One region of the Paenibacillus sp. 01T443 genome, then DNA from elsewhere that is predicted to be linked to it. Evidence: riboswitches for the same ligand, from Rfam matches in the RefSeq annotation. Region 1 holds a riboswitch; each other region holds the start of a gene.

Region 1 (3,283 bases):
GGTGTGAGCATTCAGACCTAATCCATGTATGAGTACTACGACTTCCGCATTTGGGTTAGACGTACATCTATCGAATTGGTAGAACAAATTAAATATGCCCATAGTCCCCCTACATTGTCACTACTGTATGATTCAGGATAGTTTGTAATGATAGTGTAATGTATATTTTAGTTCTATGGTAGGGGTCTACTAGCTAAATGATATAATTTTTTACAATCTATTAACAATTTTATGAAAAGTGTGTCTGGATAGATAAAAGAAGACCAGCAATGCAGTCTATACGACTGCACCGCTGGCCGTTATTCAAACCTTTTTCTTTTGTTGTACTCTACAAAGGATCGGCAGTTAGCTTAAGACATGCTCTCCGCAATCTCTCTTCCTGCTTCAAGTTCTTTGTTAAACGCGGCCCGGTACTCAGCAATAATATCCGTTTTGTAGCCGTTAGTCGTAAGCGAAGTCGTTGTTTCTGACATAATAATCTCAAACTTTGCAGAGCAGTTGTTAACCTCTTGCAGACCTTTTTCCTTAATCTTAGGTTGATCTGCGGCACTTGCTGCAAGGTATTGCAGACCGATATCCATTAAAGTCGCCTGGCAGCTAGCCTTTAGCGCTGCGAGCTTGGCCTCTGCATTTGCCGTAATTTGCTCATATGTAGGCTTCACGATACCTCCGCCATTACCTGTTCCGCCACCCGTTCCCGGAGGGATAACGCCGCCGCCTTGCTCCGCCCGATAAGCAGCAGACTCACCGCTAACCGTTTTTGTAACCGGATCATATCCGATTTGTGTTCCTACCGACTCCGACAAGAAACGAATCGGCACATAAATGGAACCTTTATACCCAAAAATGGATTGGTCTGCTGGCAAAGCTGCTGCCTTCCCGTCAAATACCAGTGAAGCTTTTATAGACTGAATTGTAATTTCAACACTTAGTTGCGGCTTCTGGCTGCCCGCAGCAGCTAATTGCAGCTGCTTCTTCAGCGCAGCAAGCTCTTTCTCCGTCGGCTCGGAGATTGCAGCCTTTGCACCATCCCAATTCACTGACTTTAGCAGCGCATACGAGATATAACGGATAGGCACATAAGTACGTCCTTCATAAATAAACGAATATTGACCATCAGGCAGCTTAAGCGCTTGTCCGTCAAAGGTTAGCTTTATCGGCTGCGTTTTGATTTTGATACTCGTTGCTGCAGCCGATGCAGCGGTTGCAAGAACAGATGACAGCATCATAATGGCTAGAAAAATAGATAATGCGCGTGACTTTTTCATAGGGCCTCCTCTTTCTAATAGGGCGTGCTAGTTGATAGAATTTGCAATAACAGCGAGTGCGTCAGCTCTTGCCCCAGTCTTTGCACTCTCATATTGCGAGCTCCAATCGGGCAAGGCTTGATTGCTTAAATCCGCTGCCTGATATTCGCTCTGAGCATTGCTAATTAATTGATTAAACTTCGCGTCACAAGCTGCCTCCGCAGAAAAAACCTTGTCCAGGTACTTACTTTGAATCGTCGCAAGCGTCGCTTCTTTATCATTGCTTAGCTCATTCGCAATTTGCTTCACTAAGCTGTTGCTGCTTGCCTGGCAAGAGGACTTAAGCTGCTGCAGCTTAGCATTAACAGAAGCATCAATCTTCTTCTTTTTCTGGGCCTTATCTTCCGAAGTAGTAGATTCTTCCCCTGGCTTCTGGCCCTTGTCTACGTTATCAGACGCAGAAACTGGTGTCAAAGTTGCAGTTGGGCTAGGCTGGATGGCGTCCCCAGGCTGAGCTGATGGAACTAGCTCTGACTCGGGTGTTAGTGTCTGTTCAGCATTAGACGTTTGTTCCGGTTGTTCGCTCGGCCGATCGGTATTCGCTGATGCACCCTCTGCGTTATCAAACTCAGCCGCTTCTTCTAATCGACCATTTAACTCGTCCACCTGGTTTAACTTTGAATAAAGGCTCATGCTTCCATAGATGATTATTCCAATAACTACAATGGCACCAGCAATAATAAACCAAATTTTGTTTGTTTTTTTCATTGTTTTGGTTTCATAGGGGGTTGTAATTAATACATTAATCCGCCATGATTCTCCTTAGCCTTATTTTCAAAAAAATAAGCTGACGCTTGATCGTGACCGTCGTCAGCTTGAGCATATTGCATTAAAATTTATAAGCTGTGCTCCACTTTATAGCTTAAGAGAGCCCGATATTTGCTAGTTTATTTTGGTGATAAACCATTTTCAAATAAATCTCCATACGCTTCTCATCACATAAGCAGCCTTCCCAAAGCCTTTCGTGAAACCCAATACAAAGCAGATGCCATTCACGTACAAGTTGAGTGCGTAAGAACATAGAAAGAACCTCCATTTTCCCACATAAACCTCGACGGGAGGCACGATATTCGGTAGCTGGCTGGCAATCTTCATCAGATAAGCCCCTGTAGCTTTGCGTCACCACTTTTCAATGGTTTTGCCTTTATCGTACGGTTTATGTAGTTGATTTGTTAAGGGTATATAAGGATTTTTGTAATTAGATCCTATTTCAATTATTGTTTGAAGATTGATACCATTCTACGAACTTATGAATCCCATCTTCAAAATGCCATTTAGGATTATATCCTAATACCTGTTTGGCCTTACTAACATCGGCAAATGTCCGATTTACATCACCAGGCTGCATAGGCAATTTATTAATTCCAGCCTTTTTTCCAACTGAATTTTCTATTGCTTCGACCATTCTTTTCAGACTGATGGTGTTCGATTCACCTATATTAAACACTTCGTATTTCTTTTCACCTTCATTTACCCATTCTACAGCCTTAGTAATACCATCAATAATATCCTCTATGTAAGTATAATCTCTCTCCGACGATCCATCTCCATAATAAGGGATAGGCTGTCCCTCAGATATTAACTTAGTAAACTTATGAATAGCAAGGTCGGGTCTTTGTCTTGGGCCATATACCGTAAAAAACCTTAAACATGCCATATTAATATTATATAGACTGTGATAAGTGTGGCATAAAAGCTCTCCGGCCTTTTTCGTTGCTGCATAAGGAGAGATCGGATAATCAACAACATCTTCCTCGGAAAATGGAACTTTCGTGTTATTCCCATATACAGAAGATGAAGACGCAAATACAAAGCTTTTCACATTATGCTTTCTGCTCATTTCTAGTAGGTTTACAGTTCCATTAATATTAACATCGGTATAGAGAACCGGATTCTGAATAGAAGGTCTTACTCCTGCACAAGCTGCAAGGTGTACAATTATATCCACTTGATTCTCATCAAATACTCGATTTAAA
Region 2 (3,283 bases), on a different contig from region 1:
CTCCTTCATTTTGCGGCGGATAAAAGCTGTGCGCCGGGCGCAGCTCGCCTGTTATTGTCGGCTACGCCGCCAAGCGATTTGCAGCGGGCAGCGAAACGCGGGAGGCTTCCGCATGCAAGGGTGCCTGTGCGCTATCACCGTCATCCGCTGCCGGTTCCGAGGCTTATTCAAACACCGATAGTGAAGCAAATGCTGCAGCAACACAAATTGCCGACAAAGCTGCTGGCGGCCATGCAGGCATCGCTTGTTCGCGGCGCCCAGCTGTTTGTGTTCGTACAGCAGATTGCACAGACAGAACCGATGGCAGCCCTGCTGCGCATAGTTCTGTCTCACGCTGCTGTTGCTGCTACCTCCTCGCAGGATGCGGAGCGGTCGGCGAAGGTTCAGCGTTTTCGGGCGAGGGAGATTCGCGTGCTTGTCACGACTACCATATTAGAGAGAGGGGTAACCATTCCCAAAAGCGATGTTTATATCCTAGATGCAGATGGTCGGCTCTTTGACGAAGCTTCCTTGGTGCAAATGGCAGGAAGGGCAGGAAGATCGGCTGAGGATCCGTTTGGGCAGGTCTATTTCTGCAGCCGAGAACGCAATCGAGCGCAGCTGCAAGCCGTACATCATATCCAAAGCATGAACCGAATGGCTCGCAAGCAGGGCTATCTGCTCTCCGCAACCAAAGGAGGCTCGCCCAAATGACAGTCCCGCCCCAAGACTGGCTCCGGCGACTGCAATCCGCCTTCGCCGGAGCCGCGCAGCTGCTCGCACCGCGGACTGCCGCATGTCTCCTATGCGGCAAACCGCAAACCGGCTCTCGCAGCGCGGACAGCAGCAGCCCCGCGAAGCTGACTCCCCAGCTTCGGCAATCCCTTTGCGGAGCGTGCCTCTCCGCAATACCGTGGCTCACCCGCATCGCCTGTACTAGATGCGGGCGCGGCATTCCCTGCGAGGACTGCATACGCAGTCCGCATGGCTCTTTTGTGTGCAACCGCAGCGCGGTTCACTATAATCAAACGATGCGAGCGATGCTCGCTCTATACAAATATCGGGGAAACGAGCAGCTTGCTCCATTGCTTGGCGACATGCTGCTGCCTGCTTTCGAGGCTTTGACAGCCGAAATTGTTCAGCGGACTAACGCACCCAATAGTCGAGAATCTAAATTGAAAATAAGGATGACCGAACACTGGGATGCCGTAACCTATGTGCCTGTCAGCGCGGAACGAGAGGCCGATCGGGGCTTTAATCAGGCAGAGCAGCTGGCAGGTCGGGTTGCGCAGCGCTATCATTTGCCGCTTAAGCAGCTGCTCGTCCGTTCTCGTCATTCCGAGAAACAAAGCTTCAAGACGCGCTCTGAGAGAATGCGCGATACAAGATATCTTTTTACTAGCAATCCAGCCGAGTTTCACAAGCTGCATACGAATGGAGTAAAAGACCTCAAACATCCTTCTCCGACACGCAAAGCGCTTCGTGTTCTATTGATCGATGATATTTATACGACAGGAAGCACGGTGGAGGCTTGCTCGCAGGCACTCAGCCAGCATGCGGAGCTTCCACTTGAAATATACGTGTTGACATGGGCAAGGTCCTAATTTGTTTGTTTTGTGTCAAATTGACCTTCTTATTAACTAATGAAAATAATAGCGTAACCCAGGAACTTGCAGAAAAATGACATAATATATTACTTTAGACCTATTAACGCTTATGGGCCAATGGGATTATAATACACTCATAATATACTATGTGAAGGGGCAAATCATAGGAAACTATGAGACGCAAAGCCATGGGCCTTACCCAAGTATTTTTTTAGTTACTTGAAAGGCAGCCGGTTACCACAAGGAATCATAGCCCTTAATGCTAGTGAACCTTGTCAGAGGTTCTCTTTTTTTTGGACTATTTTCCTCTTTTCACTATGAGAGGCAGGACTTAATCATGATAAAACGTTCTTCCAAGCTCTTATCTTTACTAGTCGCATTGATGCTTTTGGTACAGCTGGCGATTCCAATGGGAAGGGTGGCTGCTTCGACGGATAGCACAATGCTACCGCCAAGCAACCTTACAACGAATTTGTTGGCGCCAGAGAATGTAAGACTAACTTGGTCAGCAGTCACGGGGGCCACGGGCTACAATATTTATGAAATATCGGAAGGTCAACTTAGAATGCTTGGTACCGTGGCCAATACCACTTACCAGGCTAGCAATTTGCCGGAAGGGTCTTATAGCTACGCCGTATCGACACTTAGTGAAACAGGTGAATCAGGTCCAAGCGCACCGGTTGCTGTTGATATTGTTTATCCGGATATGCAAGCACCCGAAAGTTTGACGAATACACTGCCAAATGGTAATGACATTGCACTGAGATGGACAGCTTCAGCATACGCTGGAAGCTATAATTTGTACAAAATCGCAGAAGATGGGCAGCAAGTACTTATTTATTCCGGCACCGGACGGAGCTATACCATCACCAATGCTTCAGAAGGAATATACAAATATGCAGTTTCGGCTGCTAACGCTCTGTACGGTGAATCTCCGATATCATCACCTATAGAAATTCAGGTGGTTTATCCGGTTATGACCGCTCCAAACAACCTGTCATTCACGGTAACAAACGGCAGTGACGTGGATCTGAACTGGTCTGCTGTCAGCTATGCAACGGCCTATAGAATCTATCAAATCGTTGATGGCGAGCCTAGCTTGCGTAGTACGGTTACTGGAACCAGCAGTAAGCTGAGCAATATGCCGGCGGGTGATTACATTTATGAGGTGCGTTCCTACAGTGAAAGATTCGGGGAATCTGCCGGGGGAAGCCAACTTTCCGTCACCGTGGGCACTGTGACTATGACGGCTCCGACTAATTATACTTTTAAGCTTCAGAATATCAATGATATTGTTTTAAGCTGGGATGCTGTGGCAAATGCCACCCAATATAACGTTTATGAAGTGATTAACGGTGAAAAGGTTCTGAAAAGCACAATCACCAAAACAACGATTACATATGCGAAAATGGCTCCCGGAGACTATGTCTATACGGTACACGCATATAGCGACCGCTTTGGTGAATCCGCGGAAGGCAGCCAGGTCTCACTCACTATTGAGCAAGTGACTATGGATAAGCCGAGCAGTGCAGCATACGAATTGAAGAATGGTAATGATATTTACTTGAGTTGGGAAAGCGTCGCGAATGCGGACGACTACAAGATCTACCAAATTGTCGATGGACAAAAGGTTTTGAAAAGAACAGTGTCCCCTACTACAGCCGCATTTGCTAATATGCCAGCGGGTGATTACACGT
Region 3 (3,283 bases), on a different contig from region 1:
TATCATGGCTTTGGAATCAATGAAAGAAATGTTGAACAAAGGTTTAAAAGAAGGTTACGCTGTTGGTCAATTCAACATCAATAACCTAGAGTGGACACAAGCAATCCTTGGCGCTGCTCAAGCTGAGCAATCCCCAGTTATTCTTGGTGTTTCCGAAGGCGCTGCTCGTTACATGGGAGGCTTCACAGTTGTAACTGCAATCGTGAAATCCCTAATTGAAGAAATGAAAATCACGGTTCCTGTTGCTATTCACCTGGACCATGGTTCAAGCTTTGAAAAATGTAAAGCAGCGATTGATGCTGGTTTTACTTCTGTTATGATAGATGCATCACACTCACCATTCGAAGAAAACGTAAAAACTACACAACAAGTAGTTGCATACGCGCATGAGCGCGGCGTTTCCGTAGAAGCTGAGCTTGGAACGGTTGGCGGACAAGAAGATGATGTTATCGCTGAGGGCGTTATCTACGCTGATCCTCAAGAGTGTAAGCAACTGGTTGAGCTTACAGGCATCGATTGCCTTGCTCCTGCACTAGGTTCCGTACATGGCCCTTACAAAGGCGAACCAAACCTTGGCTTCAAAGAAATGGAAGAGATCTGCCAAACAATAAAGCTTCCATTGGTATTGCACGGCGGTACAGGAATCCCTACAGCGGATATTAAGAGATCTATCTCGCTGGGAACTGCAAAAATCAACGTAAACACAGAGAACCAAATCGCGTTTACAAAAGTTGCTCGCGAAATCTTGACTTCTGATTCAGAAGTTTACGATCCGCGTAAATTCTTGTCCCCGGGCCGCGATGCGATTAAAGCAACGGTTCAAGGTAAAATGCGTGAATTCGGTTCTTCGAATAAAGCGTAATAAATATAAAGTGAAAAGGGTTGGGCAGGGTGCGATTTGCATCCAGTCCAACCCTTTTTTTATTGCGGACTAAGAGGCATCGAGCTTTAGTATTATTGACTTATGCTAATACCACAAGTATGACATTCTGCTATCCGTTAGTGGTCGCAAAGCAAAGTATTGGACAATTGGTGATCAATCAAATATTATATTAATAACGTTTGTTAGATGAACATGTAGAACTACACCTATAATAACTTCATATTACAATTGCATATTAAGCTTCACGATAATAGCAAACCTGTTGTAAAGCAGGGACGCAAAACTAGAGGGCCTAAGGGTGAGAACCTATGGCAGCCAGTTGCCGAACGAAGAGTGTAATAAAAACTGACGCAACCAGTGCTCGTTTTTATCACATATTTTTCGACACAGTTCGGTGTTTAACCGGACTGTGTTTTTTTGTACGTCATTATAAATTAATGGAGATATGAATATGAAAAAGGTCGTTTTATTACTATGTACTATGTTTCTTATATACTCAACTGTTTCAGGGGTTGTCAGAGCTGAATCAAAGTATAAGTACTCTAAAAATACAAATTTATCGACTTGGTTATGGGATGCTTCTAAAATTGTTGAATACCCGGATGAGATTATTGAAAATTTAATCAATCATGATGTCAAGTTAGTACTGCTGCAAATCGATATTGCGGTAGATACTAAGTACTATAGAAGTTTTATCAGCAAAGCAACTGCAAATGGAATAAAAGTTGAAGCGTTGGACGGTGCACCCCAGTGGGTAGCTAAAAACGGTGTGAAGCTCCAACAAACTTTCTTCGATTGGTTAAATAATTATCAAAAGACAGCGTCAATTAATGAAGGGTTTAAAGGTATTCATCTAGATGTGGAACCTTACGAGCTTGATCAGTATACGGGTAATGAAAACGAGATTTTGGAGGCGTATCAAACGTTAATCATTAAGTTTAAGAGGCAAGCCAGCAAGCTTAATTTGAACTTTGGTATCGATATTCCTTTTTGGTTTTATGGCGTACAATATCAAAATAAATATGGGACGGGTAATATTGCGGAGTGGCTTTGTCAGCATGTAAAGTTTATGACCATAATGGCTTATCGAGACATAGCAGAGGGAGCCGACGGAATTATCAGTATTTCGGCCGCTGAAATGAAAATGTTTAGTAAATATAGTGTAAAAGGTACCATTGCTGTTGAAACTGGGCGGCTTGCAAACCCATATCAATTTGTAACTTTTTATGAAGAGGGTAAAAATTATATGGATCAGCAACTCGAACTTGTTTATGAAAGCTATAAAACGCACCCCGAGTTTAATGGAATAGCTGTTCACTATTATGACAGCTGGATGGCAATGAAATAAATTAAATGTACACGTAGCCCCCAGCTTCATGCTGGGGGCTATTTGATTAAGCAACAAGCGTCAAGTAGTAATCTATTTAGATTGACAGTTAGGCAAAATTACCTATAAACTACAGTAGGAGGTTTAAATAAAATGTCGAAAAAAAAGGTTATTTTAGGAATGTTGTTAATATTTATTATTGGTTCGCTTTTTATGGGATATCAAAAGTTCTTTTTAGATGAGCAATCACATGAACCCGCCACACCTATTTCGATGGAGAGCGGTACCAGGTATATTAGTAAAACAGACAATGATTCGTATTATGTCTTAAAGGGTAATGAATGGAAAAAGATTTTTATTAAAGGCGTCAACATAGGTGCAGGCAAACCGGGTTCTTTTCCTGGCGAAGTCGCCATCACTTATGATGAATATTATAGATGGTTTGGTTATATTTCCGAAATGAATGCAAATACAATCAGGGTATATACCACACAGAGACCGCAATTTTATAATGCGTTATATGATTTTAATCAAAAAGCAGAAAAAGATGGAAAACAGCCAATTTACGTTATCCATGGTGTATGGGTGAACGAGAATGACATATTGACCATTGATGATGCATTTGGCAATAACGATAAGATCTTAAATGATGTCATCAAGAGCGGACAAGAAATTGTTGATATTATTCATGGGGATAGTTATCTGCCAGTTCATAAAGGATATGCCGATGGTACATATACAACAGATGTTTCCCAATACGTAGTGGGATGGATACTAGGTATAGAATGGGAACCTTCTTTTGTTGTAGGTACAAATGAAAATAACATGAATCGCAACCATTATAATGGAAAATACCTATATACGATTAGCGCCTCGCCGTTCGAAGCTTTTTTGGCCGAGCTGGGGGATAAAATCATTGGGTATGAAATGACAAAATACAATATGCAAAGGCCGGTTGCATTTTCCAATTGGGTGACGACTGATCCACTAAAGCATCCAAATGAACCATATAAAAACGAAGATCTAGTAGAAGTAAACGTAGAACATGTAAAGTGGCACGACACCTTTAAGCC

The links. Region 1 has a riboswitch for cyclic di-GMP ahead of AC1DLI_RS09985 (hypothetical protein). Riboswitches for the same ligand answer to the same signal wherever they lie in the genome.
Region 2: linked by a shared signal. The riboswitch ahead of AC1DLI_RS06515 (OmpL47-type beta-barrel domain-containing protein) and the one ahead of AC1DLI_RS09985 (hypothetical protein) in region 1 are both predicted to bind cyclic di-GMP.
Region 3: linked by a shared signal. The riboswitch ahead of AC1DLI_RS24205 (amidase) and the one ahead of AC1DLI_RS09985 (hypothetical protein) in region 1 are both predicted to bind cyclic di-GMP.

Annotation. Positions count from the first base shown of each region.
Region 1 covers NZ_JBFTPE010000005.1:525,547-528,829, forward strand. Annotated here, with positions in the region: gene AC1DLI_RS09975 (alpha/beta fold hydrolase) at 1-102, opposite strand, end outside; gene AC1DLI_RS09980 (stalk domain-containing protein) at 351-1,268, opposite strand; gene AC1DLI_RS09985 (hypothetical protein) at 1,296-2,015, opposite strand; cyclic di-GMP riboswitch class I at 2,377-2,460, opposite strand; gene AC1DLI_RS09990 (GDP-mannose 4,6-dehydratase) at 2,518-3,283, opposite strand, start outside.
Region 2 covers NZ_JBFTPE010000004.1:69,176-72,458, reverse strand. Annotated here, with positions in the region: gene AC1DLI_RS06525 (ATP-dependent helicase ComFA) at 1-693, shown strand, start outside; gene AC1DLI_RS06520 (ComF family protein) at 690-1,583, shown strand; cyclic di-GMP riboswitch class I at 1,732-1,828, shown strand; gene AC1DLI_RS06515 (OmpL47-type beta-barrel domain-containing protein) at 1,924-3,283, shown strand, end outside.
Region 3 covers NZ_JBFTPE010000014.1:85,202-88,484, forward strand. Annotated here, with positions in the region: gene AC1DLI_RS24200 (class II fructose-bisphosphate aldolase) at 5-862, shown strand; cyclic di-GMP riboswitch class I at 1,126-1,210, shown strand; gene AC1DLI_RS24205 (amidase) at 1,335-2,231, shown strand; gene AC1DLI_RS24210 (family 2 glycosyl transferase) at 2,364-3,283, shown strand, end outside.